DNA from 4 places in the Allobosea sp. 29B genome. Region 2 is predicted to be linked to each of the others. Evidence: riboswitches for the same ligand, from Rfam matches in the RefSeq annotation. Region 2 holds a riboswitch; each other region holds the start of a gene.
What was found. A riboswitch is a leader RNA that binds a small molecule or an ion and turns the genes downstream of it on or off. The one in region 2 is predicted to bind cobalamin.

Region 1 (7,093 bases), 670 kb from region 2:
CTGCCGGGCCACGGCGAGCATGCCCGCGGAGCCGTCGCAGGCCCGCACGCGATGCCCCAGCGATGCAGCGATCAGCGCGCAGGCGCCGGTCCCGGTGCCGACGTCGACGACGTCCCTCGCCTCCTCCGCTTCGAAGGCGGCAGCGAGAACATCACGCCAGAGCGAAGCCTGCGCGACATGCGAGGCGACACCGTCGAAGGCCGGCGCGCGCCGGGTCCAGTAGTCGGAAACCTGGGTCTGCGCCTCGGCCGGCTTCATGACTGCCTCCGTTCCGGTTCGATCAGATACTCGATGTGCCGGCGTCCCGACGCGCCCTGACGGATCGAGACCGCAACGCCGAAAATGCGCTGGATCGTCTCTGCGGTCAGGACCTCGTCCGGCGTCCCTGCGGCTTGCAAGCGCCCTTCGTGCAGCAACGCGATCTCGTCGCAGAACATCGCCGCGAGGTTGAGATCGTGCAGCGCCATGATGCAGGTGATGCCGAGGCGTCGGACCAAGCCGAGGATCGAGAGCTGGTGCTGGATGTCGAGATGGTTGGTCGGCTCGTCCAGGATCAGCTCGCTCGGCTCCTGTGCCAGCGCGCGAGCGATATGGACCCGCTGGCGCTCGCCGCCCGACAGCGTATGCCAGAACTGGTCGTGCCGTTCGGTGAGCCCGACCCGCGCCAGCGCCTCGTTCACTGCCACCTCGTCGGCGCCGTTCCAGGATGCCAGCGCGGCGCGATGCGGCGTGCGGCCGAGCCGGACGACATCGCAGACGGAAAGCTGGATCTCGGTGGTCGCCTGCTGCTCGACGAAGGCGAGACGGCGGGCGAGCTCGCGCCGTGGCACGGCAGCGATATCGCGCTCGTCGAGCGTGACGACGCCGCTCGCGACATTGCGCAAGCGGCAGAGCAACCGCAACAGGCTCGACTTGCCCGAGCCGTTCGGGCCGATCAGCCCGAGCACCCGGCCAGGCGCCGCCTGCAGCGTCACCCCGTCGACGATCATCCGGCCGGCAGCGCCCCAGCGCACCTCACGCATCGCGAGCGTCATGCCGGCCGCCTCGCACGATAGAGGATGAGGGCAAAGACCGGCGCGCCGAACAGCGCTGTCACTACCCCGATCGGCAGGATTTGCTGCGGAATCAGCACGCGCGAGAGGATGTCGGCGAGGATCATGAAGATCGCGCCGACGACGAGGCAGGCCGGCAGCAATCGCGCGTGGCCGGAGCCGACGAGGAAGCGGGCGGCATGGGGAATGATCAAACCGACGAAGCCGACCGTGCCGACGATCGAGACCATCACCGCGGTCATCACAGCGGTGGTGGCGAAGAGCACGACCTTCACCCTTGTGACGGCGACGCCGAGCGAGGCGGCGGCATCGACGCCGAAGGCGAAGGCATCGAGCACCTTGGCGTGCAGCATGCAGATGCCGAAGCCGATGAAGGCGACCGGCGCGGCGATCCAGAGATCCGGCCAGCGCACGCCGCCGAAATTCCCCAAGAGCCAGAACATCACACCGCGCGCCTGCTCGGCGCTGGCCATTGTCGTGACGATCGTCGCAGTCGCGGCATTGAAGAGCTGCGAGGTCGCGACGCCGGCAAGGATGACGCGATCGCTCGCCCCGCCCGCCCCCGTCGCCAGCAGCGCGACCACGGCGAGCGCGGCGCAGGAACCGATGAAGGCCCCGGCCGAGACGCTCAGCGCCGTGCCGCCAATGCCGACGCCGAGGATCAGCACCGCGACGGCGCCGGTCGAGGCGCCGGCGGAAATGCCGAGGACATAGGGCTCCGCCAGCGGGTTGCGTAGCAGCGCCTGCAGGATCGCGCCCGAGAGCGCCAGCGCGCCGCCGCACAGGCCAGCCATCAGCGCCCGGCTCAGCCGGTAATCGAAGATCACGCCCTGCTGGATCGCACTGACCGGAAAGTCGAGGCTGAACAGCCCGTTGCCGAGCGCCCGCAGCGCTGTGTCGAACGGAATGCGCATCTCGCCGATCGTCACCGCCAGCGCCACCGAGACGGTGAGCGCGACGAGTGAGGCCAACGCGATGGCGATCCGCGCCGGCCAGTTCGGGCCGTGGGCAGCGTGGCTCAAGGAGCGAGGCCGAAGCCGGCGATCGCCTTGGCGAGCGTCTCGATGCCGTCGACCGTGTCGAGCCCGGCGCGGGTCGCGCCGACGTCGAGGATGACGACGCGCTGGTTCTTCACCGCATCGAGCTTGCTGGCGACGGGATCGGTCTTGAGGAAATCGAGCTTCTTCTCGATGTCATCGGCCGGGAAGCGGCGGCGATCCATCTTCACCGTGACGATCACAGCAGGGTTGGCGCCGGCGATGCTCTCCCAGCCGACCAGCGGCCATTCCTCATTGGTGGCGATGATGTTGCGGGCGCCGAGCTTCGACAGGATGTAGGCGGGCACGCCGTTCTTGCCGGCCATGAAGCCGTCGCCCTTGATATCCCGGCTGGAGAACCAGACTACGACCGGCACGTCCTTGGCCTTGACGTTCGCCACGGCCTGGACCGCCTTGTCTTCACGAGCCTTGAGCTCGGCAATGAGCGCATCGGCCTGGTCGGAGACGTCGAAAATCTGCCCGAACTCGCGGATGTTGCGATAGACCAGCTCCATCGTGAACATCTGGGTGCGTACGCCGTCGCCGGCGCCGGAATTGTCCTTGCCGACGCAATCGGTCGGCGAGACATAGGTCGGGACCTTGACCTTGGCGAACTGATCGCGCTTGCCGACGATGCCGTTGGGCCCGACATGCCATTCAAACATCGCGGTGACGAGATCGGGCTCCTGGGCGAGCACCGCCTCGAAGCTCGGATCGTTGTCGGCGAGACGCTTCACCTTGGCATTCACCGCCTCATAGGGCTTGGCGACCGGCGAGAACCAGACCGCGGTGCCGACGACACGGTCGCCGAGGCCAAGCGCATAGAGGATCTCGGTCTGGGTCTGGCCGATCGCGACGACGCGCTTGGGCGGTGCATTGAAAGTCACGCTCTCCCGGCAATTCTCGAGGGTCAGCGGATATTGCGTCGGCGCCGCCAAGGCGGCACCCGCGAACAGAGTGCCGAGGAGCGCTGCAACCGGTCCTTGCAGCAGGCGGGCGAGATGGCGGGTAGCCGGCACGGGACAAGCCTTTAATGTAACAATGTTGCATTTCTGATAGAAGGGTCGGCGCGCAGCCGTCAAGCTCTGCGCGACGGCGCGGACGGTGTTCGTGAACATGGGTCTCATCGCTCCCCGAGATGGCAGGCGGGGAACTGCGCGGGGGCGTGGATGGATGGAGGGCATCGCCGCCATCGACACACAGCTCCGGAACACCCCGTCCGAAAGACGTCTTCGACGACCGGGGCAGGTCTCCTGGCTCGCGGGTCGATGCCGGTTCCGCCCGGCCTTCCCGGCGCGATCAGCGCCAGTGGACGATGGACGGAGAGCTCGCCGCTTACAGTTGCGGGGGCAGCCTCGGCTTTGGCGGAATACGCCTCACCGAATTCCCTCTTAGCTCCGGGAGCAACCCGGAGAACCTCGATCGCGGTCACCCTATAAGGCCGTGCCGCAGGGTCAAGCCTGCCAACCGATGGCTCAGGCGAGCCAGGCGGGCAGCCGCGCGGGAGCGATACCCGTCAGCGCAGCCTCGATGCAGTCGTCGAGCGTCCCCAGCCTGACGGCGCAGCCGGAGAGCCCCGGCCCGTAATGGGCGTATTTGCCGGAGTTGGTCAGCACCACCTTCGCCTGCTCCGGGAAGACCGGGCGGGTGATCGAGCACCAGCAGAGATCGGGAATGACCGCGACGCCGCTCTGCGCAAGCCTGGCCATCGTGCCATCGACTTCAGCCGCGGCGACGACCTCCCGCCCGGCCGTGATGATGACGGCGAGCGCAGCCGCGACAGAGCGGCCATCGAGGCGCTCCGCGACGGCCCGGCATTCGTCCAGCGAGGCATGCGGGCTGCCAATGGCGACGAGATCGACGTCCGCGGGCCCCTCGTTCAGCTTGCGCCAGCCCGCGGCAAGATGCTCGCGCGTGATGACGACTTCGTCCTCGGGGGCGCCGCCGAGGCTGTCCGCTTCCGGCGTGATCCCCTCGATATGGAGCATTGCCGCCGCCGAGGTCGTGCCGAAGGCGGCGCAGAGCGCCTTTAGATCGTCCCGTGTCGGTTGCGTCTTCGCCAGGCCCTTGATCAACGGGATCAGGTCGGGCGAGGCCAGGCCAGCAAGGTAGCCGATCAGGGGCCAGGCTGCGCTGTCCGCATCCTCCGGCAATTCGACCCGGACCGTCCGGCGCGCCCGGCGTCCCTCGTCGAGAAAAGCGCCAGCGAGCGGGGCGCGGCCGGTGACGGCGATGCAGAAATCGAGGAAGTCCGGGTGCTTGGCGGTGCGGGCGCCGAGCACGGAGTTGGCGAAGATCACCGCATTCGATTCGGACCAGCCGATCGGCTCGCCGAAGCCCGGCGGCTCAGGCAGTGCATAAGGCGCGCAGGTGAAGCTCGCCTGGCAGCCCATGCGGACATAAGTCTCGGCAAGGCGCGACGCCGGCTCGCCGAATTCGGGCGCGACGCCCTGGCGGCGCCAGTTCGCATGGTCGACCGAGATCGCGTTCATCGTCGTCGGGATGCGGACGCGCGCGCCCAGTTCCTCCATCTTCTCGGCGAAGACCAGATTGGCCGGGCCCGCATAGATGCAGCCATCGACATGGGCGCGCGTCACATCGAGGAGCCCAGTCGCTCCTTGCTGGCTCGCCATGGCGACGAGGATGCGCATGGCCTGCTGGGCAGCGATCCCGTCCTTGCCGTCGAGCATGCAGCGATCAGCGGGAGACAACAGCAGCCCCGCATCCGCCGCCGCAGCGAGAGGGATGCGCACCCGCCCGCCATCGGCCGAAACGCCATCCGGCGCGATCACCGCATGCCGCGCCGAGGAGAGGATGGCGAAAGCCTCTTCGGCGAGGCGGATGACCGGGATGCGGCGCCCGAACATCTCGGAAGCGACGATTGCGCCGAGCGTCAGCGTGTCCTCGGCGCCGGCAAAGATCAGCGCGGCGGGACTCTTGCCGGAGAGAGCCAGCTCCAGCAGCACGCCGGAGCCCGAACAGGAGCCCCGGCTGGTCGGCATCAACACCACTGCGCCGGCAAGCGAGGCGCCATGGGCGGGATGGTGCACGTCGATCACCGTGCTCGTGGCGGGATCAACGCCGCCCCAGAAGCTCAAGGGCTCGCCAAGAGCGACGATCGGTCCGGCGGCGACCCCGGCAACGACCGCGATCCCATTGTCCTGTCTCGAAGCTGGAGTCATCTCGCGGATCGACGAAGGCGGTTGTGGGACCGGGTCGGGGCCGGCGCGTACTCCGGCCCTCCCCGCGGTTGATATCACCGAATGGGAGGCGCGTATTGCAGCCCGCCCTTCGTCCAGAGATTATTGGCGCCGCGCGCCAGCTTCAGCGGGCTCTCGCTGCCGAGATTGCGCTCGAACGATTCGCCGTAATTCCCGACGGCCCTGATGATCCGCACGACCCAGTCCTTGCTCAGCCCGATCCCTTCGCCGGCATTGCCCTCGCTGCCAAGCAGCCGGCGGATATCGGGCACCTTGGAATCGACCATCTTGTCGACATTCGCCTTGGTGACGCCGAGCTCCTCGGCGTTCAGCAGAGCGAATTGCGTCCAGCGGACGATACGGAACCACTGGTCGTCGCCGGCCCGGACGAAGCTTCCCAACGGCTCCTTCGAGATCAGCTGGGGCAGGATCACATGCTCGTCCGGGGTGCGAAACTTCAGGCGGATGGCGGCGAGCGAGGAGACGTCGAGGCTGATGGCATCGCAGCGACCGGCCTCATAGGCGCCGACGACCTCGTCATTGGTCGCGAAGACGACCGGCTCGAATTTCAGCTCCTTCGACCGGAAGAAGTCGGCGAGGTTCATCTCGTTGCTGGTTCCCTGCGTCGCGCAGACGGAGCCTCCGGCCAATTGCTCTGGCTTCTCGATGCCGAGCTTCTTGGGCACCATGAAACCCTGGCCGTCATAGTAGTTCACCGCGGTGAAGTTCAGCCCAAACAGGCTGTCGCGCGCGATCGTCCAGGTCGTGGTGCGCGTCAGCACGTCGACCTCGCCGGATTGCAGCGGCGCGAAGCGATCCTTGGCGGAGAGCGACATGAACTCCGCCTTCATCGGATCGTTCAGGATCGCGGCTGCGAGGGCGCGGCACATGTCGGTATCGAAGCCCTTCCAGACGCCGTTGGCATCGGGCAGCGAGAAGCCGGGCACGCCCTGGCTCGCCCCGCAGATGATCTTGCCGCGGGCCTTGATCCGCTCGAGGGTCTGCGCCTGCCCCGAGGCGGGCCAGAAACCAATAGTGATGCACAGCGCCACCAAAGCCGATGCAGCTTTCATAGAATCCCCCTGATGTTCTTATCTCGCCAACGGCGTGTTTCTGCGAACCGTTGCTGTCGAATTTCACCGGTATCGTGGCGTTCAACTTTACCTTGCATGCCTTCAGCAGTATCTCCCGACCGCCACATGACGATGCCCAGTACCGGCATTTGACATCCGGCCTTCGCGGCTCACAAATAAAAAACCGACCGCCATCCATACGATTCTGATATGGGACCTGCTCTCGCATGGACCTCAATCTGAGAATGATCGAGTGCTTCAAGGCGGTGATGGCGGCAGGCACCGTCACCGGGGCGGCCGAGATGCTGTTCACCTCGCAGCCGGCGGTCAGCCGCTCGATCAAGCAGCTGGAATCAGCGACCCGCGCCAAGCTCTTCGACCGGGTCCGGGGGCGCCTCGTGCCGACCGCCTACGCGTTCGCGCTCTCCCAGGAGGTCAACACGGTCTTCAAGGGGCTCGACCATCTGCGGCGGGCAGCAGCCACCCTCAAGGACTTCCAGAACGGCAATATCAGCATCGTCTGCGCACCCGCCTTCTCGCAAGGCTTCATCGCCGATGTCGTCACCGCCTTCGTCCGGAAGCATGGCGACGTCAGCCTGACGGTCGAAACCCATGTGTCCTGGCGGATCGGCGAACTGATCAACGACCAGAAATTCGATCTCGGCATTGCCGCCTACGACATGACGTCGCTGGGTGTGGAGCACGAAACCTTCTGCGCGCCGGCCGAAGTC
Region 2 (7,093 bases):
ATAGGTCCACTTGCCCTCGGCCGCGAGCGCGATCGTGCAGGGCCGCTTGCAGACGGAAAGGCATTCGACCGGGATGACGGCGATGCCGCTGCCGGCCATGCGTTCGGAAAGCGCCGCCGCGAGGCCAATGCCGGGCTGGTCATAGCCCTCCGGCAGGTCTTCGCGCTGGCGCCGGCAGACGGTGCAAACATGGATGGTGCAGCCCAGCTCCAGCCGGGCTTCCGTCGCGAGGGCGAGATCGCCTCCGAGCATCGAAACGCCTCCTTGGATTGGCGTGGCCGTCGCCGGCCGCGCGAGGCGTCAGGCGACCGCGGTCACGGCGCTGCGGCGCGCGAGCCAGGGCCAGAGCACGCCGACGGCGAAGCCGGTGACGAGCCAGAGCGCGGCCTGGATGGCGAGCGAAAGCGCGGCGAAATGCGCGGCGATCTCGGCCGGCACCTTGCTTTCCGGCGCGGCCGGATGCGGCGCACCGATCAGATGCGGCAGCAGCAAGGCGAGTACGGCGAGTGCCCGAGCCCAGGAAGCCTCGACGCGCAGGAAGACGAAGAGCGCGCCGGCGGTGACCACGGCCGTCAGCAGCCACCAGAGCTGTCGCTGCTGCAGCTCGGCCGCCGCGGAGCCCGGCAATTCCGGCGCCAGCCCCATGGCTGGAGCAAGGCCGAAGGCAAGGAAGCCGCAGACGGCCCAGGCGAGCGCCCGGCGCTGGTCGATCTGTTCGTTCGCGGCGATCATCCCGCCGAGCAACAATGCGGCGAAGCCGATCGCGGTGCCGATCGTCACCAGGCTGGTGAAGGCGGTGCGCTGCAAGCCGTCCTGCGGCTTCCATTCATGCTCGCCGGTGTGCTCGGCGCCGGCTTTCGGGTCGTTATGGGCGAGAACGATGCGGGCACCGTCAGAGAAGGCGGCTTGCATCGGTGCGCCCTGCGCGCGCAACGCCGCCTCATAAGTCTCGGCCTTGAGGATCAGCGGGGTGGTGGTGACGTGCTGGAGCGCCGAGATCAGCAGCCCAGCCAAAAGCCCGGCCAGGATGCTGACCGTGAGAACACGCGTGACCATGTGCTTCCCCTCAATGACAGGGAAAAGCGAGGCCGTGACGGGTGTCGTGCGCCGCGTTGTGGACAGTGGACGAGGCGGCGAAGCCGACGGTGTAGATCAGCACGAAGCCGAGGATCAGCGCGGCGGCGACGGCTTTCGCCCGTTCCGAAACGCTGGCCTGGCTGGTGACGGTAGCCGTATTCATCTGGTTCTCCTTGGCCACCCCACCGGCAGCCTGCTGGACGACATCGAAAGACGGCAGGTCTCCTGGCTCACGGCTTGGTGTCCTGCTCCGCCTTCCCGGGAAACCCAGTGGCCGATGGCGCAGGACGCGCCGCTTACAGTTGCGGGGGCAGCCGCGGTCCTTCACCGCGTTCCCTTTTCACCTCGTCGTCGAGGCACCGTCACGGATGATCATTAGCCACAGGCGCGGTGCTGTGCAATGCACGACGTATCCTTGGAAACGAATGCCAGATATGACCCTTCCTCCGCTCACCCTCGTCCTTGGCGGCGCCCGCTCCGGCAAGAGCCGTCACGCCGAGGCGCTGATCGAGGCGCTGCCGGCGCCTTGGACCTATATTGCGACTGCCCAGGCCTATGACGACGAGATGCGCGCCCGCATCGCCGAGCATCGCGCCAGGCGCTCGCGCGATTGGCAGACGGTCGATGCGCCGGTGGCTCTGCCCGAGGCGATTCGCAACGCCAGGCCCGGGCAACCGATCCTCGTCGACTGCCTGACGCTCTGGTTGACCAATCTGCTGCTCGCCGAGCGCGACATCGCGATCGCCACCGGTGAGCTCGTGGCAGCTTGCCGCGAGGCGAGCGCGCCGGTGGTGCTGGTCTCGAACGAGGTCGGCCTCGGCATCGTGCCGGACAATGCGCTCGCCCGCCGCTTCCGCGACGAGGCCGGCCGCCTGCATCAGCGGCTTGCGGCGCAGGCCGGGCGCGTGGTCTTCATGGTCGCCGGATTGCCGATGCAGGTGAAGTCGTAGAGCGAAGTGACGAGATGACGAACGAGGTCGAGGACGCTGCCCGCCATAAGGCGAAGATGGAAAAGCGCAAGGCGGTGCAGGACGCCGAGGTCGCTGGCAAGACGCTGGAGAAGGGCCTGCTGATCGTCAATACCGGCCCGGGCAAGGGCAAGTCGACTGCCGCTTTCGGCCTGATCCTGCGCGCGCTCGGCCATGGCTGGCGCATCGGCGTCGTCCAGTTCATCAAGGGCGCCTGGTCGACCGGCGAGCGCAAGGCGCTGGAGGCTTTCGGCGACCAGGTCTCCTGGCATTCGATGGGCGAGGGCTTCACCTGGGAGACGCAGGACAAGGCCCGCGACATCGCTGCCGCGACGCGCGCCTTCGAGAAAGCCAGGGAGTTGATGGCCGACGAAGGCATCCGGCTGCTGGTGCTCGACGAGCTCAATATCGCCCTGCGCTACGACTACCTGCCGCTCCCCGAGGTCGTGGCGGTGCTGCAGGCGCGCCGCCCTGATCTCCACGTCGTCGTCACCGGCCGCAATGCCAAGCCGGAGCTGATCGAAGCGGCTGACCTCGTGACGGAAATGACGCTGGTGAAGCACCACTTCGCCGCCGGGGTAAAGGCACAGGAGGGGATCGAGTTCTAGAGGGCTAGCGCGAACAGAATTCCAATTCCCGCCAACCCCCAGAGCAGCAGGCAGGCGCGGCGATAGAGGGCAAGAGCCCGCCGGATATCCGCAGCCGTTGCCTCCGCCCTTCCATCGCCCATCCAGCCATCCTCGACCCTGACCGCGCCATAGACGCGCGGGCCGGCCAGGCGGAGCCCGAGCGCACCTGCCATTGCAGCCTCCGGCCAGCCGGCATTGGGCGAGCGGTGGCGGCGGGCATCGCGGCGCACGGCGCGCCAGGCGGCGCCGGCATCGGCCTGCCGGTCGAGCGCCGCGGCGACGGTCAGCAGCAGCGCGGTCAGCCGCGAAGCCGGCAGGTTGACGAGATCGTCGAGCCGGGCCGCCGCCCAGCCGAAGGCGAGATGGCGTGGCGATTTGTGGCCGATCATCGAATCGGCGGTGTTGATCGCCTTGTAGAGCACCCCGCCCGGCAGGCCGCCCACACCGAGCCAGAAGGCTGGCGCGACGATGCCATCGGAAAAATTCTCGGAGAGACTCTCGATCGCGGCGCGTGCGACACCGGCTTCATCGAGGCTCTCCGGATCGCGACCGACGATCATCGAGACAGCCTTGCGTCCCCCGATGAGCCCGCCCTGCTCCAACCCCTCGGCGACGCGGGCGACATGCTCATGCAGGCTGCGCTGTGCCAGCAGGCTCGAGGCCAGCAGCGCTAGCGGCAGCAGAGCGAGCGGCCCGGCAAGACGGCAGAGTGCGGCAAGGACAAATGAGACGACGAGCGCCACCCCAAGCAGGATCACGAGCGCAACGACGCCGGCCACTCGCCGCATCGCGAAACTCATGGTCTCGCGATTGAGGTGGCGATCCAGCCAGCCGATCAGCGCGCCGATCCAGGTGACGGGATGGCCGATCCATGCGAACAGGCGCGCCGGATAGCCGATCGCCGCCTCGATCAGGAGGGCGGCGAGGAGGAGCGGCAGGCTTGTGGAGAGCGACATGGCGGCCGGGGAGATGAAGGAGACGATCTGGCATGGCGGCGACCTCGCCACGGTTAAGGCGCTGTTTCCACAGGTGCCAGAACCCTGGATCGATCTCTCGACCGGTATCAACCCGATCCCCTATCCGCTTCCGGAGCTGCCGTTAAGCCTGTGGCACCGCCTGCCAGGCAAGGCGGACGAGGCGAGGCTGCTCGCCGCAGCCCGCAAGGCCTACCGCATTCGTCCGCAAAGCGGCCTCGTCGCCGCCCCCGGCACGCAGATCCTGATCGAATTGCTGCCGCGCCTGGTCCCGGCCGCGACTGTCGCCGTGCTCGGCCCGACCTATGGCGAGCATGCGTCGGCCTGGCGCAAGGCGGGAGCGACGGTGCGCGAGATCGCCGATCTCGCCGAAGCCGGCGATGCCAATGTCGTCGTGCTGGTCAATCCGAACAATCCGGACGGGCGCGTCGTCGCCCAGGAGAGGCTGGTCGCGCTGGCCGGATTGCTCGGCGCGCGAGGCGGCCTGCTGGTGGTCGACGAGGCCTTTGCCGACTTTGCACCCGCGATGAGCCTGTTGCCGATCCTGCCGGAGGGGGCTCTCGTTCTGCGCTCCTTCGGCAAGGCCTACGGGCTTGCCGGTCTGAGACTCGGCTTCGCCGCTGGCGAAGTGCGCTTCACCGACGCCCTTCAGGCGATGCTCGGCCCCTGGGCGGTGGCCGGGCCGGCGCTGCATGTCGGAGCCGTCGCGCTTGGCGATGCGGAGTGGCTGTCCGCCGCGGGCGAAGCGCGAGATGCCGACAGCAGGCGGCTCGATGCGCTGCTTGCGCCGCTAGGCCGGGTCGTCGGCGGTACCGTGCTCTATCGCCTGCTCGAGACGCTGCAGGCGCCGGCCCTGTTCGACCGCCTCGGCCGCGCCGGCATCTATGTCCGCCGCTTCCAGCACAATCCCTCGCGCCTGCGCTTCGGCCTGCCGGGGGATGAAGCGGGCTGGTCGCGTCTGGCGCAGGCGCTCACGCCGGCTTGAGCCTCGCTGTGCGGTCATCGCAGCCGGCGCATGCGGGTGAGAGTGGGACGAAGCTGCGCCTCGACGCTATCGTCAGGTGATTCCAGCGATCCGGAGATAATACGCAATGCAGCCTTGGCCGAAGCAGTCCGCCCTCACCATCGGCTTCGCCCATCCGGCCTATCAGATGCGCGACGAATATCTCGCCCGCAATGGCCAGGCGACGAGCTTCGAGGTCCGCAGCCTCGACGATCTCAGGGCGCGCGCGCCGGAAGCCGATGTGCTGGTCGTCTCCGGTCTCTGGCGCAACGACATGCTGGAGGGCCTCGGCAAGCTGCGCTTCATCCAGTCGATCAGTGCCGGCACCGACCAGTTCGACAAGCCGAAGCTGGCGGCAGCCGGTGTCCGCCTCGCCAGCGCCCAGGGCGGCAATGAGCGAGCCGTCGCCGAGCACGCGATCTCGCTGATCCTGGCGCTGGCGCGCCAGCTTCATCTTGCCCGCGACAACCAGGCGAAGCAGTTCTGGCGGCCGATGATCGGCGATCGCTCTCGCCGCGAGGACGAGCTCGGTGGCCGCACGCTGGTGATCGTCGGCCTCGGCCGCATTGGCCTCAGGCTTGCGGCGATCGCCTCGGCTTTCGGCATGCGTATCATCGGCGTGCGCCGCCGGCCGGGTTCGGAGCCGAATGTCGAGAAAATCGTGCCGCCGGCGGAGCTGCATGCGGCGCTGGTGCAGGCCGACTTCGTCGCGCTGACCTGTCCGCTGACGCCGGAGACGGAGGGGCTGATTGATGCCGCCGCGCTCGCGGCGATGAAGCCGTCGGCCTATCTGATCAATGTCGCGCGCGGCCGGGTGGTCGAGGAGCCGGCTTTGATCGCGGCGCTCGAAGCCGGCCGTATCGCCGGCGCCGGCATCGATTGCGTCTATGAGGAGCCTTTGCCGGCGACTTCGCCGCTCTGGGCGATGCCGCAGGTGCTGCTGACGCCACACAGCGCCGGCGAGACCCGCGCCTATGAGAGCAACGTCATCGACATCCTGCTCGACAATCTCGGCGCGCTGGAGCGCGGCGAGGCCACGCTCCAGAACCAGATCGTCTGAGCAGCGCCAGCACGCGTGCTAAGCGGCTTTGCCTCCGCAGTTGCGCGGAACCAAAAAGACAAAGCCTCCCCGGCGAAGCTGCGCTCGCCTGGGAGGCTCTGGTCCGGTCCGAACTCACCAGCGCGGGCGCGGGCCGTAGCTGCCGTCGCAGCCGACGAGCGGGCCACCCGGATAGTAGTCGTCGATGACGATGTCCGGCATGGCGCAGCCGCGGTTGGTGCTGCGGCTGATGCGGCGGCGCTGCTGCCCGTAATCATCGGGCTCGACCATGACGGTGCGGCCGTCATAGCGCGGCTCCGCCTGCCGGGCGGTCGCCAATTTCGGGGCCGGGCGCGGAGCCTGGGTGCGTTCGGCCGTCTTCTCGGTGGCCTGCTGGCGCACAGGCGGCAGCGGCGCTGCGGCGACGTCGGTGTCCTTGCCGTCCTTGCCGGCGACCTGCGAGGCCGGAACGACCATGTCCTCGGCGCTGGCGCGCACCAGCTTCTGGACGCCGGTGTCGAGGACGAGCGTGCGGAAGGGAGCATCGCCGCAGCCGCCGCAACGGGCCGGGTCGAGCGGGACGAGATCGACGCGCGCCTTGCCGTCGTCAGTGGCCTGGCCTTCGCCGGTGGCGCGGGCGGCGATCACCACCTTGCCGGCATCCTCGAGCTGCATCTCGATCAGCTGGGTTCGGAGCGCGCGGGCCCGGCGGTAATTGACGACCTCGTCGCCGCCCGAGACCAGGATGGCGAAGGGCGCGCCCTTGGGGGCATTGCCGCGGAAGATGTCGCGCAACTGGGTGATGGCGCGGCGCGCATCGGAGGAGACCTCCCAGCTGCCGGGCGCGAAGGCGATCTGGCGCGTCGTCATGATCTCGCGGGCCGACTGGGCGACGCCGAGCGAGACGGTGCGCGAGGAGAATTCCAGCTTCAGCGACTGTGGCCGCTCGGCGACCTTGGGTGCATCCGGGTTACCACCTTCGGCCTGCGCGAAACCGGCGCCGGCCGAGACGATGACGGCGAGGGCGGTGACGGCGAGGCGCAGGCGGCTGGTGCGCAGGCGGGCGGTCTGGTCGAGCTGGAAGCCCATGGCGGGTCTCCTCATGAACGGGTGTGCGCTGGGCACGTTGCCAGACCCTTGGCGATCCCTGAGCCGGTTTCGCGAACGCCGGCGCAAAGGTGAGGCCTGAATGATGAACGCGCGCGCGTAAGGGCCGCGCCCAAGTGGGCACGTTCATCGGCTGTTCAGGAAAAAATCCAGTTCGCAGCGAAAAAGCGGCAAACAGTGGCAAAGCTCGGACAACGCCATTGCCGCGTCCCGCCTCGGTCGAGCCGGCCGTCGCATTGTCGAGGCTACAGGACTATGCGAAGAGAGGATAAACAGGGGGTTTGGCTATGAAGAAC
Region 3 (7,093 bases), 1.6 Mb from region 2:
TCATTCTTGGGTGAAGCGAAGCGCAGACCCGAGAATCTCCGGCAAGACGAGACGTTGGCACCTCCTTTGGCGAGAGATGCTCGGGTCAGGCCCGAGCATGACGCCCTTCAATTTCAGAACGGAACATCACATGCTCGACTGGTCCGACACCAAGCCGGTGCCCGCCGCCAACCCCGCCATCCTGACCGCCCCCGCTCCCGAAGCCACCGGCCTTGGCGAGATAGACCGCAGTGGCGGGCGCGTCAGCGTCGACGAGAAGCGGATGATCAACTGCCGTGCCGACGTGAACCAGCTCTTGCCCCTGAAGTATAAATGGGCCTGGGAGAAATACCTTGCCGGCTGCAACAACCACTGGATGCCGACCGAGGTCTCGATGCAGGCCGATATCGCGCTGTGGAAGTCGAAGGACGGGCTGACCGAGGACGAGCGGCGCATGCTCAAGCGCAATCTCGGCTTCTTCGCCGCGTCCGAGAGCCTCGTCGCCAACAACATCGTGCTGGCGATCTACCGTCATCTCACCAACCCGGAATGCCGGCAGTATCTGCTGCGACAGGCCTTCGAGGAGGCGATCCATACCCACACCTTCCAGTACATCGTCGAGAGCCTCGGTCTCGACGAGGGCGAGCTGTTCAACATGTATCGTGAGGTGCCCTCGATCACCGACAAGGCGGCCTGGGCGCTGAAGCACACGCAGAACATCGAGGACCCCGACTTCCAGACCGGGACGCCCGACAACGACCAGGCGCTGCTGCGCGACCTGATCACCTTCTACGTGATCTTCGAGGGCATGTGGTTCTACACCGGTTTCGCGCAGATCCTCTCGCTCGGCCGGCGCAACAAGATGGTGGGGATCGCCGAGCAGTACCAGTACATCCTGCGCGACGAGAGCATCCACCTGAACTTCGGCATCGACGTGATCAACCAGATCAAGATCGAGAACCCGCATCTCTGGACCAAGGCCTTCCAGGACGAGGTCCGCGGCATGATCCGCGATGCGGCCGAGCTCGAAGCCGCCTATGGCCGGGATACGATGCCGAGAGGTTTCCTCGGCCTCAATGCGGCGCTCTGCGAGCAGTACATGCACTTCATCGCCAACCGCCGCTGCGGCCAGCTCGGGCTCACTCCCGTCTTCGCCGAGACCGAGAACCCGTTCCCCTGGATGAGCGAGGCGATGGACCTGAAGAAGGAGAAGAACTTCTTCGAGACCCGCGTCATTGAATATCAGAATGGCGGCGCGCTGAGCTGGGAGTGAGGCAGGTGAGCCAAGCTGACGATATGTCGCCGCCCGCGCCGGCCACGGTGCTGTTGCTCGCGCGCTCGGCGATCACCGCGCCGCCGCTCAAGGAGATGGAACGGTTGCGCGCTGCGCTCGCGCCGCGCCCCGGCGTGCATGAAGCCCTGTTCGCCTTTTCCGAGCAGGGCTCGCCATCGCTGCGGCACGCGCTCGACAAGCTGGTCGCCGCCGGCTGCGACCGGCTGGTCATCCTGCCCATGCTGATCCCGGCCGAGCCGAATTTCCAGGCCTGGCTCACGCGCACTTTGACCCGTTGGCGCTCGCGCGACGAACGGCCCTGGCCCGCCATCGAGATCGCGACCTTGCTGCCGAACGAAACGAGCCTCATCTCGCTGCTCGACTTGGCGCTTGCGGCCGAGCGGACCGAGCTTTCTCTCGGCTCCGCCAAGGTTTCTCCGGAAGGCTCGCTCGTGCCGGCACAGAAGCGGCGCGTGCTGGCCTGCATGGGCGGCCCCTGCAATGTCGCGGGAGCCGAGGTGATCTGGGGCCACCTCCGCAACGAGCAGGATCGCCTGTCCCTGCGGACCTCCGGCGATGGCTGCATGAGCGCCAAGACGAGCTGCCTCGGCCCATGCAATCTGGCGCCGGTCGTGCAGGTCTGGCCCGAAGGCACCAATTATGGCGGGGTCGATGAGGCCGCGGTCGACCGGATCATCGCAGAGCACATCCTCGGCGGCTGCCCGGTGGCGGATCTCGCCTATGAACCGACCGGCAAGAAGCAGTTCTTGCGAGCCCGCAAAGCCTGAAGCCGTCATGCAGGACAAGAGGCCGTGACCAGCTGCTTTCCTCCGCGACGCATCGTCTGCCTGACCGAGGAAACGGTCGAGACGCTCTATCTCCATGGCGAGCAGGAGCGGATCGTCGGCGTCTCCGGCTATACCATCCGCGCCGACGGCTCGATGCGATCGTCAGCGCCATCCACAGCCTGCGCGGCGATGCCGACGTAGCGGGTTGACGCCACAATCCCGCCATATAGGTTGACGCGCGTCGAGGTCTTCGGAGTGATCCGAAGCTAAGAGGGAATCCGGTGCGGCATCGATCGCCCAATCCGGAGCTGCCCCCGCAACTGTAAGCGGTGAGTTTTCGACCCTAACGTCACTGGCGCCAAGCGCTGGGAAGACGGTCGAAGGCGCTGATCCGCGAGCCAGGAGACCTGCCCCGACGGCGTATTGATGTCGCGCGGGCGGGGTGTCCGGCGGATCGCAGCATGTCCGGCCGCGATTGCTGCCGTATCTGCCGCGCTTCCGAGCAGCCCTGTTCCGCACAGCGAGGGGCTGACGACGATGACCATGCACCTGGGACTGCGCTGCCGCCATTGGCGCCAGGCGAAGCCGGCGACGCTTGTGGCCGACAAGATATATTGTAATGATATAACATATCATTCATAGGCATAGGCATGCCTGCTGCTCTTCCTCTCTCCACTCGGGCGAATGCCAGTTCGCTCGATCCTCTCGCGCTCTATGCCAGTGCGATCGATACCTCCGACTATGCGTCGCGCGTGGCGCCGCTGATCCGACAGCTGGCTCCGGGGATCGCCGATCTCGTCGATGTCGGCGCAGGCGGCGGCCAGCTCGGCGCGGCCATACGCGGCGAAGGCGCGGCCTGGACCGCGATCGAGCCGTCACCGGTGATGCAGGGGCGTCTCGCGCTCCGAGCCGAGCGGCCCCAGATCATCCCGCTCAGCTGGGATGATGAGCGCATTATCTGCGAGCCCGCCGACACGGTCCTCGCGGCGACGATGCCAGGTTATTTCCACGATCCACTCGCCTTCCTCGCGTGCTGCCGCCGCTGGGCGCGCCGGCAGATCGTCTGGGTCGTGCCGGCGCAGGCGACTCCGAAGGGGCTGATCCTCGCCGCCTGCCTGCCGCACGACTGGCATGGCGAGGACGAGACGCCGGGCATCGATCTGGTGCTGCCGCGGCTCGGCTCCGACCTGCCCGACCGGTCCGATGCGACGGACTGGACCTTCTCGCTGGTGCTGCCGGACCTTGCCGCCTTCGCGGCGTTCCAGGCCGACCGTCTGGGCTGGACGCCTGGCGATCCGCGCCGGCCTCAGCTCTTCGAACACCTCCACAAGCAAGCTGTGCCGACGCCGGCCGGCTTTCGCCTCTCCTGCCATCGCCGCTCGGCCATCCTCGTCTGGAACCTGTCATGACCCGCCCGACTTCCCGCAAGGCCTGCCTGCTTGCCGTGACCTGCCTGACGGCGAGTGCCCCTGCCCTCGCCCAGACCGAGATCAAGCTCGATGAGCTCGTCGTGACGGCGACGGGACGCCCCGAACCGCGCAGCAGCATTCCCGGCACTGTCCAGGTCATCGACGCCGCGCAGATCGAGCGCACCCATGCGCAGTCGCTCACCGACCTGCTGGCCGAGAATGCCGTGGGCTTCTTCAGCCAGTGGACGCCCGGGCAGACCTCGATCAACATCCGCGGCGGTGCCACCGACGGGCAAGGCAAGGACTTCCGCAGCCAGGTGCTGGTGCTGATGAACGGCCGGCGCGCCGGCACGGCAAACCTGTCCAAGCTGTCGACGGCCGATGTCGAGCGCATCGAGATCATCCGCGGCCCGTCCTCGGTCGTCTATGGCAGCCAGAACATCGGCGGCGTGATCAACATCATCCTGAAGACCGGCCGCACCGCGCCAGGCACGATGATCGAGGGAGCCGGCGGCTCCTGGGGGCTCCTGCAGGGCAAGGCCCAGACCGGCGGGCTCTATGACAGCATCGACTACTACGCCGGCATCTCCGGCGGCACCCGCGACGACTACCGGTCCGGCCGCGGCGGCTCGAAGATGGAGAACACCGGCTGGAAGCGTCTCGGCGTTGCCGGCGCGCTCGGCCTGCAGATTAATCCGGACCACCGCATCGAGACGACGCTGCGGACCGACGGCATCTACGATGTCGGTTTCCGCGGCTCCGGCGCCAACACGATCAGCCAGGAGGATCGCTACAACAACTCCTTCGACGTCACCTATCGGGGACAGCTCCCCGGCGGACAGTATCGCTGGATGCTGCAGGGCTATGCCGTGCAGGATGTCGACAATTTCCGCTGGGCCTCGCCGGTCATCCGTGGCGGCACCGGCTTGCCGGCGGCCGGCACGGCGGCCGATTACAACCGGCGTGAGCTGAATGTCATCGGCACGCGCTTCCAGCCGAGCATGACGCTCTGGGCTGGCAACGACCTGCTCGCCGGCTGGGATTGGGAGCGCAGCACCCTGCGCTTGACCCGTGACCGCATTGGCGTTCCCGGCAATCCGCTGACGCCGGTCTCGCCGCAGGACAACAACCAGTCCGAGACCGTCAACGCACTCTATGTCGAGGATTCGCAGAAGCTCTTCGACGACCGCGTCACATTGCGCGCCGGTGTGCGCCGGACTTTCGGCACGACCAGCTTCGAATACACGCCGAACCTCGCCGGCCAGCGCCCGCGCGAGGTCGACTATCAGGCGACGACCTATTCGACCGGCGTGACCTTCAAGGCGACTGACCGGCTGACCTTCCGCGTCGGCTACGCGACCGGGTTCCGGGCGCCGACCGCGACGGAGCTCGCAGCGGACTTCAACACGCTGGGCGGCGGGCGCATCTTCGGCAATCCGTCGCTGAAGCCGGAAACGAGCGAGCAGGTCGAGGCCGGAGCCGCCTATGCCGGAGAAGGCTGGCGGCTGGATCTGGCGATCTTCCAGAACGTCATTTCCGATCGCATCATCACGCGCGCCCGGCCGGGCGTGGCCAACACCTCCGATTATGCGAACAACTCCGGCGATGTCGTCGTGCGCGGCGTCGAACTGCAGACCGATGCCGATATCCTGAAGTTGGCGGGATATAGCGACACGCCCTGGCGCTGGTCCGTGTTCGGCAACGGCGCCTGGAACTTCGGCATGGAGGACAAGGGCGCCGCCGTCACCGCCAACAGCCGCAAGCCGGAGCGCATGTACCAGTACCAGGCGGCGATCGGCACGCGCCTCGGCCAGAGCGGCGTGCAGTATCCGTGGTCGGTGCAGGTCTCGGGCACGCTCTACGGGCCGATATGGTACAACACCGAGGAGAATCTCGTCGCCACCGCGGAGCCGAACCGCGACTGGATCCACCGCAAGAGCCCGTTCTGGGTCTGGAACGTGCGTGGCGAGGTCGAGATAGCCAAGGGCGTGAAGCTGTTCGCGCTGGTCAACAACCTCTTCAACAAGAACGAGCACCCGATCTTCATCGGCCTCGACAAGAGGCCCTACAAGCTCGACTCCCGCTTCGCCAATGGCGGCTACGGAACATCGATGCCGGGGCTTGAGGTCCAGGCCGGCCTGCAGGCCAGGTTCTGATCGTCTGATGACGCGCCTGCGCCGGCTCGGCCTGATCCTGGCACTGATTCCCGCGATCTGCTCTGCGGGGGCCGCCGAACCCGTTCGGCTGACCGACGCGCTCGGGCGGGTGGTGGAGATCACTCGCGCGCCGCAGCGGATCGTGCCGATCTTCGCCTCGAACACCGAGCTCGTCGCGGCGCTCGGCCTGTCTGACCGGGTCGTCGGCATCGAGGCCTATACGCGCTATCCGCCGGAGGTCCTCGACCGGCCTCAGGTCGGCGGACGGCTCGGCTTCTCGGTCGATGCCATCGTCGCGCAACGGCCGGAGCTGCTGATCGTCACGCCCTCGCGCCAGGCGATGCACCTGCTGATCGAGCCGATGCGCCGGCTTGGCATTCCCGTGATCGTGCTGCTCAGCCGCAGCGTCGCGGAGGTGATGGCCAATTTGCGCCTGGTCGGCCGGGCGACGGGAGAGCCAGATCAGGGCGATGCCGTCGCCAAGGCACTTGAGCAGCGCCTCGCGATCGTCGAAGCCGCCGCCCCTATGAAGCGACCCAGCGTAGTGATGATCACCGGGCGTCTTGGCAATGGGCTGGTGCTGGTGGCGCGCGCCGACAGCTATACCGGCGATGCCATGGTCAAGGCCGGCGGGCGCCATGCCCTGGAGCGGACCATCGTCGCGCAGGTCTCGCCCGAGGCGGTGATCGCTGCCGATCCCGACATCCTACTCTTCGCCGGCCGCAGGGACGAGCTCGACGCATTGGTCGCTCAGCCCGGTTGGCGTCTGCTGCGCGCCGTCCGCAGCGGCAGCGCCCATCTGGTCGCGCGCGCCGAATTCCTGATCCCCGGGCCGCGCACGGTCGACGGCATCGAGAAGCTGGCAGCGCTGCTGCGGCGGGCGGCCCAGCCATGAAGCGCCTCCCTCTTCTCATGCTTGCCGTCCTGCTGGCGCTCGCCTTCGGCGCCATGGCGGGCCATGACTGGGCGAGTCCTGCTCGGCTGGCCGCCGCCTTGTCGGGCGATACGTCGCTGCAAAGCCAGCTCCTGGTGGTCTGGCGGCTGCCGCGCGTCTTGGCGGCGGCGCTGGTTGGCGCGCTGCTGGGGCTGGGCGGTGCGATCTTCCAGGGCGTGTTCCGCAACCCGCTGGCCGAGCCTTATCTGCTCGGCTCCGCCGGAGGCGCTGCTATCGGCGCGACCATCGCGCTCCTCGTGCCGCTCGGCCTGCCGGCCGGGCCGGCCCTTGCCGGATTGTCCTTCCTCGGCGCCTGGGGCGCGACCTGGCTGGTCCTCGCCATCGCCGGTCTGCATGGACGGCCGGACACTGCGGGGCTGTTGCTTGCCGGCGTCGCGATCGCCGCGATGCTGGGGGGGCTACGGTCTTTCCTGATGCTGGCCCTCTCCGATGACACCGTGAATCTCCAGGTCGTGCTGAGCTGGACTCTGGGCGGCATCCAGACGCCGGATCAGTCCGGGCTGCTGTTGCTCACCGGCTTGGTCATTGTCGCA
Region 4 (7,093 bases), 1.6 Mb from region 2:
CCCTTGCGCTTGCCGCCCTGGTTGACCGCGATGGCGGTGTCGTTGGCGACCTTCAGGAACGGCACGACGCCCTGGCTCTCGCCATTCGTGCCCTTGATATGGGCGCCGAGGCCGCGCACCGGCGTCCAGTCATTGCCGAGACCGCCGGAATATTTGGCGAGCAGCGCATTGTCCTTCACCGCCTTGAAGATGCCGTCGAGATCGTCGGCGACCGTGGTCAGGAAGCAGGAGGAGAGTTGCGGCCGCAGCGTGCCCGAATTGAACAGGGTCGGGGTCGAGGCCATGAAGTCGAAGGAGGAGAGCAGACCGTAGAACTCGATCGCCCGTGCCTCGCGGTCGATCTCGCGCAGGCTGAGGCCCATGGCGACGCGCATGAAGAAGGCCTGCGGCAGCTCGAAGCGGTTGCCGCGGACATGCAGGAAATAGCGGTCGTAGAGCGTCTGGAAGCCGAGATAGTCGAACTGCAGGTCGCGCTCCGGCTTCAGCGCGGCGGCGATGCGGGCGATGTCGAAGCGGCCGAGCTCGGGGTCGATCAGCTCGTTCTCGATGCCGGTCTTGAGATAGGCCTCGAAATACTCGCCATAGCGGCCGGCCATCTCGGCCTGCGTCGCCTGTTCGGCATGGCCATGGACGAAGCTCAGCGCCTCGCGACGCAGCTTGTCGAGCAGCAGCCTCGCCGAGACCTTGGCGTAGTTCGGCTCGCTCTCGATCAGCGTGCGGGCGGCGAGGATCGGCGCCAGCGCCAGCTCGTCGAGCGAGATGCCGTCATAGAGATTGCGGCGCACCTCGGCGAGCACCGGCTCGGGAGAAACGCCGTCGAGATCGGCGCAAGCCTCGCGTACGACTTTGTCGAGGCGGGCGGCATCGAGTGGAACGAGCGTCCCGTCGGCGAGCTTCATCTGCAGGGAGGGAGCCGCGGCGGCGGCGGGCTTTGCATCGACCGCCTTAGCGCGCTCACGCGCCCGCTCGGCCCGGTAGAGCACATAGGCGCGGGCGACCTTGTGGTGTTCGCCGCGCATCAGCGCGAGTTCGACCTGGTCCTGCACGTCCTCGATATGGAAGGTACGGCCGGTGGCGGCGCGGCGAGTCAGTCCGGCAACGACCTGCTCGGTCAATTCGGCGACGACATCATGGATGCGGCGCGAGGCGGCGGCGCTGGAACCCTCGACGGCAAGGAAGGCCTTGGTGAGCGCGACCGCGATCTTGGAGGGATCGAACGGCGTCACCGCGCCGTTGCGTCTAATGAGCTGGTAGCCCGGCTCGGACGAAGTCGCCGAAGGCGACACGGACGCCCGGCTCGCGTTTGGAACGGCAGCAGGTCGCTCGATTTCAAGAGAAAGAGACATCGGCATCAACCCCAAGATGTTGGGAGCAAAGGCCGAGCGGTTGCGTCGAGAAGGCGCGCGGCAACCCAAAGCCGCGACCTGCCAAGCGCACCACCGGGACACCCCGCCCGTGGACGTAAACTAGGGTCGCGGCAGGTCTCCTGGCTCACGGATCGCCGCTCGTGTCCGTCTTCCCAAGGCCTTGCGGCCTCAGTGACTTACATGGACGCGAACTCACCGCTGACAGTTGCGGGGGCAGCGCCGGTCTCTCACCGGCTTCCCTCTTAGCTCTCGATCTTGCGAATCGAGAGACCATCGACCACTAGATTTAGTGTCACTGGCCCATGCTCTGTCAACTGGTCGTGCATGCTTCCAAGTCGAGATGTGGAAAGCGGGGACAGCTCGGCGCCCGCTCCCTGATAGCTTCTAAATATGGAGACATAAAGATGTCTTTATATCGTCTATTGACGGCCGGTGAAGGACGGGCCATCATCAGGCGTCGAGGTTCTCTGGTGTGGCTTGCTGCATCGGAGCTAAGAGGGAAGCCGGTGTGATGCCGGCGCTGCCCCCGCAACTGTAAGCGGCGAGCTTGCTGCCCACCCATGTCACTGAGGCTTCCGGCCTTGGGAAGACGGGCACAAGCGACGACCCGTGAGCCAGGAGACCTGCCGCGACACCATGAACGTCCTCGGGCGGGGTGTCCCGGTGGTGCGCTTGGCGGCACCGCCCGGATTCCATCTCCGGCCGGTCATCGTCCCGCGTCCGCTCTGGCCTTTGCCCCCAACTTGTTGGGGTTAAGCCTATGTCTCAATCAGTCTCCGTTGCCACTCTCGGCACGCCGCGGATCGGCCCGCGCCGTGAACTCAAGACCGCGCTCGAAAGCTTCTGGGCCGGAAAGTCCGACGAGAAGTCGCTCCTCGAAGCTGCCCGGGCCTTACGTGCCGCCAACTGGGCGCGTCAGAAGGCGCAAGGGATCACGGTGATCCCGTCGAACGACTTCTCCTTCTATGACCAGGTGCTTGACACCAGCGTCATGGTCGGGGCGATCCCTGCAATCTATGGCTGGAAGGGTGGCGCCGTATCGCTGGCAACCTACTTCGCCATGGCGCGTGGCTCGCAGGGCGGCGACGAGGAAGCTTCCTGCGGCCACGCCCATCACAGGCATGGTCGCTCCCACGGCGCTCCCGCTCAGGAGATGACCAAGTGGTTCGACACCAATTATCACTACATGGTGCCGGAGTTCGCGGCCGGGCAGCGCTTCGAGCTCGCCTCGCTGAAGCCAGTCGAGGAATATCGCGAGGCCAAGGCACTCGGCTATGAGACCCGGCCGGTACTGCTCGGCCCGGTCACCTTCCTCAAGCTCGGCAAGGCCAAGGATCCGGCCTTCGATCCACTCTCGCTGCTCGGCGAACTGCTGCCGGTCTATGTCGACGTCCTGCGCCGGCTCTCGGCCAATGGCGCCAACTGGGTGCAGATCGACGAGCCCTGCCTGGTGCTCGATCTCGATGAGAACGCCCGCGAAGCGCTGCGGCGCACCTATGCGACGATCGCCCACGCCCTGCCGAAGCTCAAGGTGATGCTGACAACCTATTTCGGCGCGCTCGGTGACAATCTCGACACCGCCGTCTCCCTGCCGATCGCGGGCCTGCATCTCGATCTCGTCCGCGCTCCCGAGCAACTGGAACCGGTTCTCGCCAAGGCTCCGCGCGGTCTTGTACTCTCGCTCGGCGTGGTCGACGGCCGCAATATCTGGCGCACGGACCTTGAGAAGGTGCTGGCACGGATCGAGCCGGTGATCGCGAGGCGCGGCACCGACCATGTCCAGGTCGCGCCGTCCTGCTCGCTGCTGCACAGCCCGATCGACCTCGAGCTCGAGACCAATCTCGACCCGGACGTGAAGAGTTGGCTCGCATTCTCCGTGCAGAAAATGGAGGAGCTCGCGACGCTTGGTCAGGCGCTCGGTCTTGGGCGCGACAGCGTCAAGGATAAGCTCGCCTCGTCGTCTGCGGCGGCCGCGGCCCGCAAGGCCTCGCCGAAGGTCAATGACAAGTCTGTCGCCGAGCGTATGGCAGCCATCAACGAGGCCTTCGGGCGCCGGGAAAGCCCGTTTGCCAAGCGCGCGAAGCTGCAGCGCGCCCGCTTCAATCTGCCGCCCTTCCCGACCACGACGATCGGCTCCTTCCCGCAGACGCCCGAGGTCCGCAAGGCTCGCACCGCCCATGACAAGGGCCAGCTCGGCCATGCCGAATACGAGCAGTTCCTGCGCGAGGAGATGGCACGGACTGTGCGCTGGCAGGAGGAGATCGGCCTCGATGTGCTCGTCCATGGCGAGTTCGAGCGCAACGACATGGTGCAGTATTTCGGCGAGCAGCTCGCCGGCTTCGCCTTCACCCGCCATGGCTGGGTGCAGAGCTATGGCTCGCGCTGCGTGCGCCCGCCGATCCTCTATGGCGACGTCTCGCGGCCGAAGCCGATGACGGTCGAATGGTGGCGCTATGCGCAGTCGCTGACCAAGAAGCCGATGAAGGCGATGCTGACCGGCCCCGTCACCATCCTGAACTGGTCCTTCGTCCGCGACGACATCCCGCGGCGAGACGCGTCGAAGCAGATCGCGCTGGCGATCCGCGACGAGGTGCTCGACCTGGAGAAGGCCGGTGCGGCGATGATCCAGATCGACGAGGCGGCGCTGCGCGAGGGCCTGCCGCTGCGCCATGGCGACTGGAAGCACTATCTCGACTGGGCCGTGGAGAGCTTCCGCATTTGCGCCTCCGGTGTCGCCGACGAGACGCAGGTCCACACCCATATGTGCTATTCGGAGTTCAACCAGATCATCGACGCGATCGCGGCGATGGACGCCGACGTCATCTCGATCGAGACGTCACGCTCGAAGATGGAGCTGCTGGAGGCCTTCCGCAGCTACCAGTACCCGAACGAGATCGGCCCCGGCGTCTACGACATCCACTCGCCGCGCGTACCCGAGGTCGCCGAGATGAAGGAGCTGCTTCACCTTGCGCGCCAGCGCCTCAGCGACGATCAGCTCTGGATCAATCCGGACTGCGGTCTGAAGACCCGTAAATGGGAAGAGGTCAGGCCGGCGCTGATCAACATGGTCGAAGCAGCCCGGGCACTTCGCTTGGCGCGATACTGAAAAGATTGCGGCAGCCTTTCTGGGCTGCCGCATTTTCTGAGATGGCAACAGGCCGCCGCCAACTACGGATGCGCAGCACACGCCGCTGGATTACTTGCGGTTTACCAGCGCCCTACTTTTCTCGATGACCTCCACAATCTCCCGCAGTTTCACATATTTTCGACTGCTCAGAAGAAAATAGGCAGGAAGACCGCCATGAGCGGTAGCACGCTGTATCTTGAAATAAGATAGGCCAAATATATCCGACGATTTCTCATAGAGAATAAACTTCTTTGTACACTGAAATTCAACAATATTTCTCATCGTGAGCGCTTTAACTTCCAACTAAAGAAAAGCACGCAGACCTAAGCACAACAATTTCGGAAATAGCGATCCCGATCGAGTGCCGGATTACACGCGGGTTGCAGGTTCGTCAGTGTCGATCCATTCACAATATGCAACCATGGTCTCGCAGGTTACGTCAGGTGCAATTTCACCGCACGCAACAGAGCATCACCGAAGTGAATTGGATGAAAACAGCAGTACTAACCAGGTACGATGAACGATCTCTTGCCAATTTTGGGATCAATGGTTCGAATCCATTCGCCCAATCCAAGCAATCACAAGACTTGGGAGGCACGTAAGCGTCGTATCTTCCGGCGCTTTTTGCTTTTTGAGCTTGAGCATTTTGAGAGCCTTGCCGAAAGGCCTCGAAAGCCCGTGGTTACCTCGCGGTTACAAGTACGATCCGGAGCCGCATAGGGCCTCTTGGCTCGCTTCCGCTAACGGTCACTGTTTGAAGTAATTGTCCCGATGCCACCGCAGGAAATGCGGATGCGGGCGGTCGTGGGCCCGCAGTGGCGGTAGTGCTCGACCCGTCTTGTTAATGAAGCTGCATAGCCCATCCGCATCATTGGCCTGCCGGGAGATCAAGATGTCGAGGTCGTCGGACAGGCCGATCGAACCGCGATCGAACATCCAGTGAGCGGTGCCCAACAAGGCGATGCCGTTGTTGACGATGTCGGGCCCATTCGCTTCGACGGAACGAATGTGAGCCGCGGCGACCTCGGTCCGGCCGCCGCCGCCTAGTTCCCAGCATGCGCAGCATGGCAGTGGCGGCATAGCTGCGGCAGCACGAAGGCTGGCAGAAGCGGGCCGGTCAAGCCTCTTGAAGGTCCGGGCGGTCTGGTACGACGCAGATGGATCGACCTCCGGGAAACTGTACCTGGCGCGGGAGAAAGGCGATGTTTGTATCTATGACAGCCTCACATCGGCGCTGCCGGCTCCCCTCGCTCCACCGAACGAGCGCGCAGGTGGCGGCGTTTCCGCCTACGTCTCAGCCACAGACCGAATGCGAATGGCAGCAAGGCGCTGACGGCAAGCGGCGCTGCATGCGGAAAAAGTTCGATGCTATAGAACTTCCCGACGCCCCACACGGCCACTCCGAAAAGGCAGACGCTGATCAGGCCATAAGTCAGCGCCGAGCCAACGGGTGCGGGAGCATAGGCGGAGGCCGCGATTTCGGCCGCTACGCTTTGGCGGTCAACGCGGTTCAATGCGATACGACGGCAAAAGCCAGCGCCATGGCTGCAATCAGCCCGCAATAGGCCAGCCAGACCGGATATCGGCTCAAGAGCCAAACCCTGTACAAGGTCCAGTGCGACATGACGTTGGTCATTGCGGGCTCCGACATTCTGCTCTGGGGAATAGGCAAGGCCCTCGCATTAACGATGCATCTGGAATCGGGTTTCTGACAGCATGCCTGCCAAGCTCGCCTGAGGGCGCACGCCTCGCCCCGTTCGCCGAACCACTCCCATGGCTCGATCATCCGCCTGGCGTAAGAATCCAGCTATCGCCGAAACCCGACCTCAGACGCGTTCCATCACCCGTCCGGCAAACGTCAGATGGTCCGCGCCGATCGACGTGATCCTGATATGGCACCGTCCACCGTCGTCGGTCTCGAGCATCAGATCGCCTTGAAGGTCGGCGAGAGCCAATATGCCCGGGTTGCAGATGAGCTTGCCCGATCTCCCATTCGACATGTCGCAGACCATCTCGGCACGCTGTCCTGTCTTCGTGATCAAACGAGCCATGAGTCGATTCCTTCTGCGCGAGGGCGGGCACACCGCACACGCTCGGAATGACAGTCTGCCAACCCCATCATGTCCCTGTCTGCAAGCGCAGCGAGCCTTTGATATGGGAAATCGCCACCTGAATCGGTAGAGACAAAAAATAATAAACGGCCAAAACCTTAGACATCGAGATATTATCGCACGGGATCAACGTTTTGAGGGGAGATTTTATAGGAAAAATATTTGATTATAACTGTATTTCATAAAATTTCTGAGAGAGAATTATTTTTCTCGCCTTGTATCAGGTGAAATTTATCCCATATCCGAGCGTGATCGGTCGGTATTGAAATTGCTGGCCGCGAGCGGTCGGGCTGTCGCCTGGCACGCCTTTCCCCGTTCGTCGGAAACCTCCGACAAGATCATGTTGCTTAGGAAGGAGGCCGCAGTGACCAATCGCACCACGCAGATCTCCGTCCACTTTTCACGCCCATTTTTGCTGCCCGATTTCGAGGCGCCGCTGCCGGCCGGAGAATACCGGGTCGACTACGACGAGGTATCGATCGAGAGCA

Region 1: another riboswitch for cobalamin. It lies ahead of GV161_RS15860 (ABC transporter substrate-binding protein); the one in region 2 lies ahead of GV161_RS12695 (CbtB domain-containing protein).
Region 3: another riboswitch for cobalamin. It lies ahead of GV161_RS04645 (class I SAM-dependent methyltransferase); the one in region 2 lies ahead of GV161_RS12695 (CbtB domain-containing protein).
Region 4: another riboswitch for cobalamin. It lies ahead of metE (5-methyltetrahydropteroyltriglutamate--homocysteine S-methyltransferase); the one in region 2 lies ahead of GV161_RS12695 (CbtB domain-containing protein).

What each region holds. Positions count from the first base shown of each region.
Region 1 covers NZ_LR733817.1:3,255,830-3,262,922, reverse strand. The annotation lists gene GV161_RS15875 (class I SAM-dependent methyltransferase) at 1-258, opposite strand, end outside; gene GV161_RS15870 (ABC transporter ATP-binding protein) at 255-1,034, opposite strand; gene GV161_RS15865 (iron ABC transporter permease) at 1,031-2,074, opposite strand; gene GV161_RS15860 (ABC transporter substrate-binding protein) at 2,071-3,108, opposite strand; cobalamin riboswitch at 3,315-3,525, opposite strand; gene GV161_RS15855 (aconitase family protein) at 3,565-5,271, opposite strand; gene GV161_RS15850 (amino acid ABC transporter substrate-binding protein) at 5,346-6,362, opposite strand; gene GV161_RS15845 (LysR family transcriptional regulator) at 6,590-7,093, shown strand, end outside.
Region 2 covers NZ_LR733817.1:2,587,431-2,594,523, forward strand. The annotation lists gene GV161_RS12685 (DUF1636 domain-containing protein) at 1-252, opposite strand, end outside; gene GV161_RS12690 (CbtA family protein) at 301-1,056, opposite strand; gene GV161_RS12695 (CbtB domain-containing protein) at 1,067-1,240, opposite strand; cobalamin riboswitch at 1,275-1,456, opposite strand; gene cobU (bifunctional adenosylcobinamide kinase/adenosylcobinamide-phosphate guanylyltransferase) at 1,503-2,027, shown strand; gene cobO (cob(I)yrinic acid a,c-diamide adenosyltransferase) at 2,042-2,653, shown strand; gene cbiB (adenosylcobinamide-phosphate synthase CbiB) at 2,650-3,630, opposite strand; gene cobD (threonine-phosphate decarboxylase CobD) at 3,629-4,633, shown strand; gene GV161_RS12720 (D-2-hydroxyacid dehydrogenase) at 4,740-5,711, shown strand; gene GV161_RS12725 (hypothetical protein) at 5,826-6,779, opposite strand; gene GV161_RS12730 (OmpA family protein) at 7,085-7,093, shown strand, end outside.
Region 3 covers NZ_LR733817.1:961,937-969,029, reverse strand. The annotation lists gene GV161_RS04660 (ribonucleotide-diphosphate reductase subunit beta) at 131-1,252, shown strand; gene GV161_RS04655 ((2Fe-2S) ferredoxin domain-containing protein) at 1,258-2,040, shown strand; partial or broken gene GV161_RS04650 (cobalamin-binding protein) at 2,065-2,181, shown strand; cobalamin riboswitch at 2,268-2,470, shown strand; gene GV161_RS04645 (class I SAM-dependent methyltransferase) at 2,691-3,449, shown strand; gene GV161_RS04640 (TonB-dependent receptor) at 3,446-5,605, shown strand; gene GV161_RS04635 (ABC transporter substrate-binding protein) at 5,613-6,500, shown strand; gene GV161_RS04630 (iron ABC transporter permease) at 6,497-7,093, shown strand, end outside.
Region 4 covers NZ_LR733817.1:970,626-977,718, forward strand. The annotation lists gene GV161_RS04665 (ribonucleoside-diphosphate reductase subunit alpha) at 1-1,346, opposite strand, end outside; cobalamin riboswitch at 1,459-1,657, opposite strand; cobalamin riboswitch at 1,811-2,013, shown strand; gene metE (5-methyltetrahydropteroyltriglutamate--homocysteine S-methyltransferase) at 2,128-4,473, shown strand; partial or broken gene GV161_RS04675 (HNH endonuclease) at 5,242-5,535, opposite strand; gene GV161_RS31310 (hypothetical protein) at 6,005-6,130, opposite strand; gene GV161_RS04680 (hypothetical protein) at 6,321-6,545, opposite strand; gene GV161_RS04685 (hypothetical protein) at 6,970-7,093, shown strand, end outside.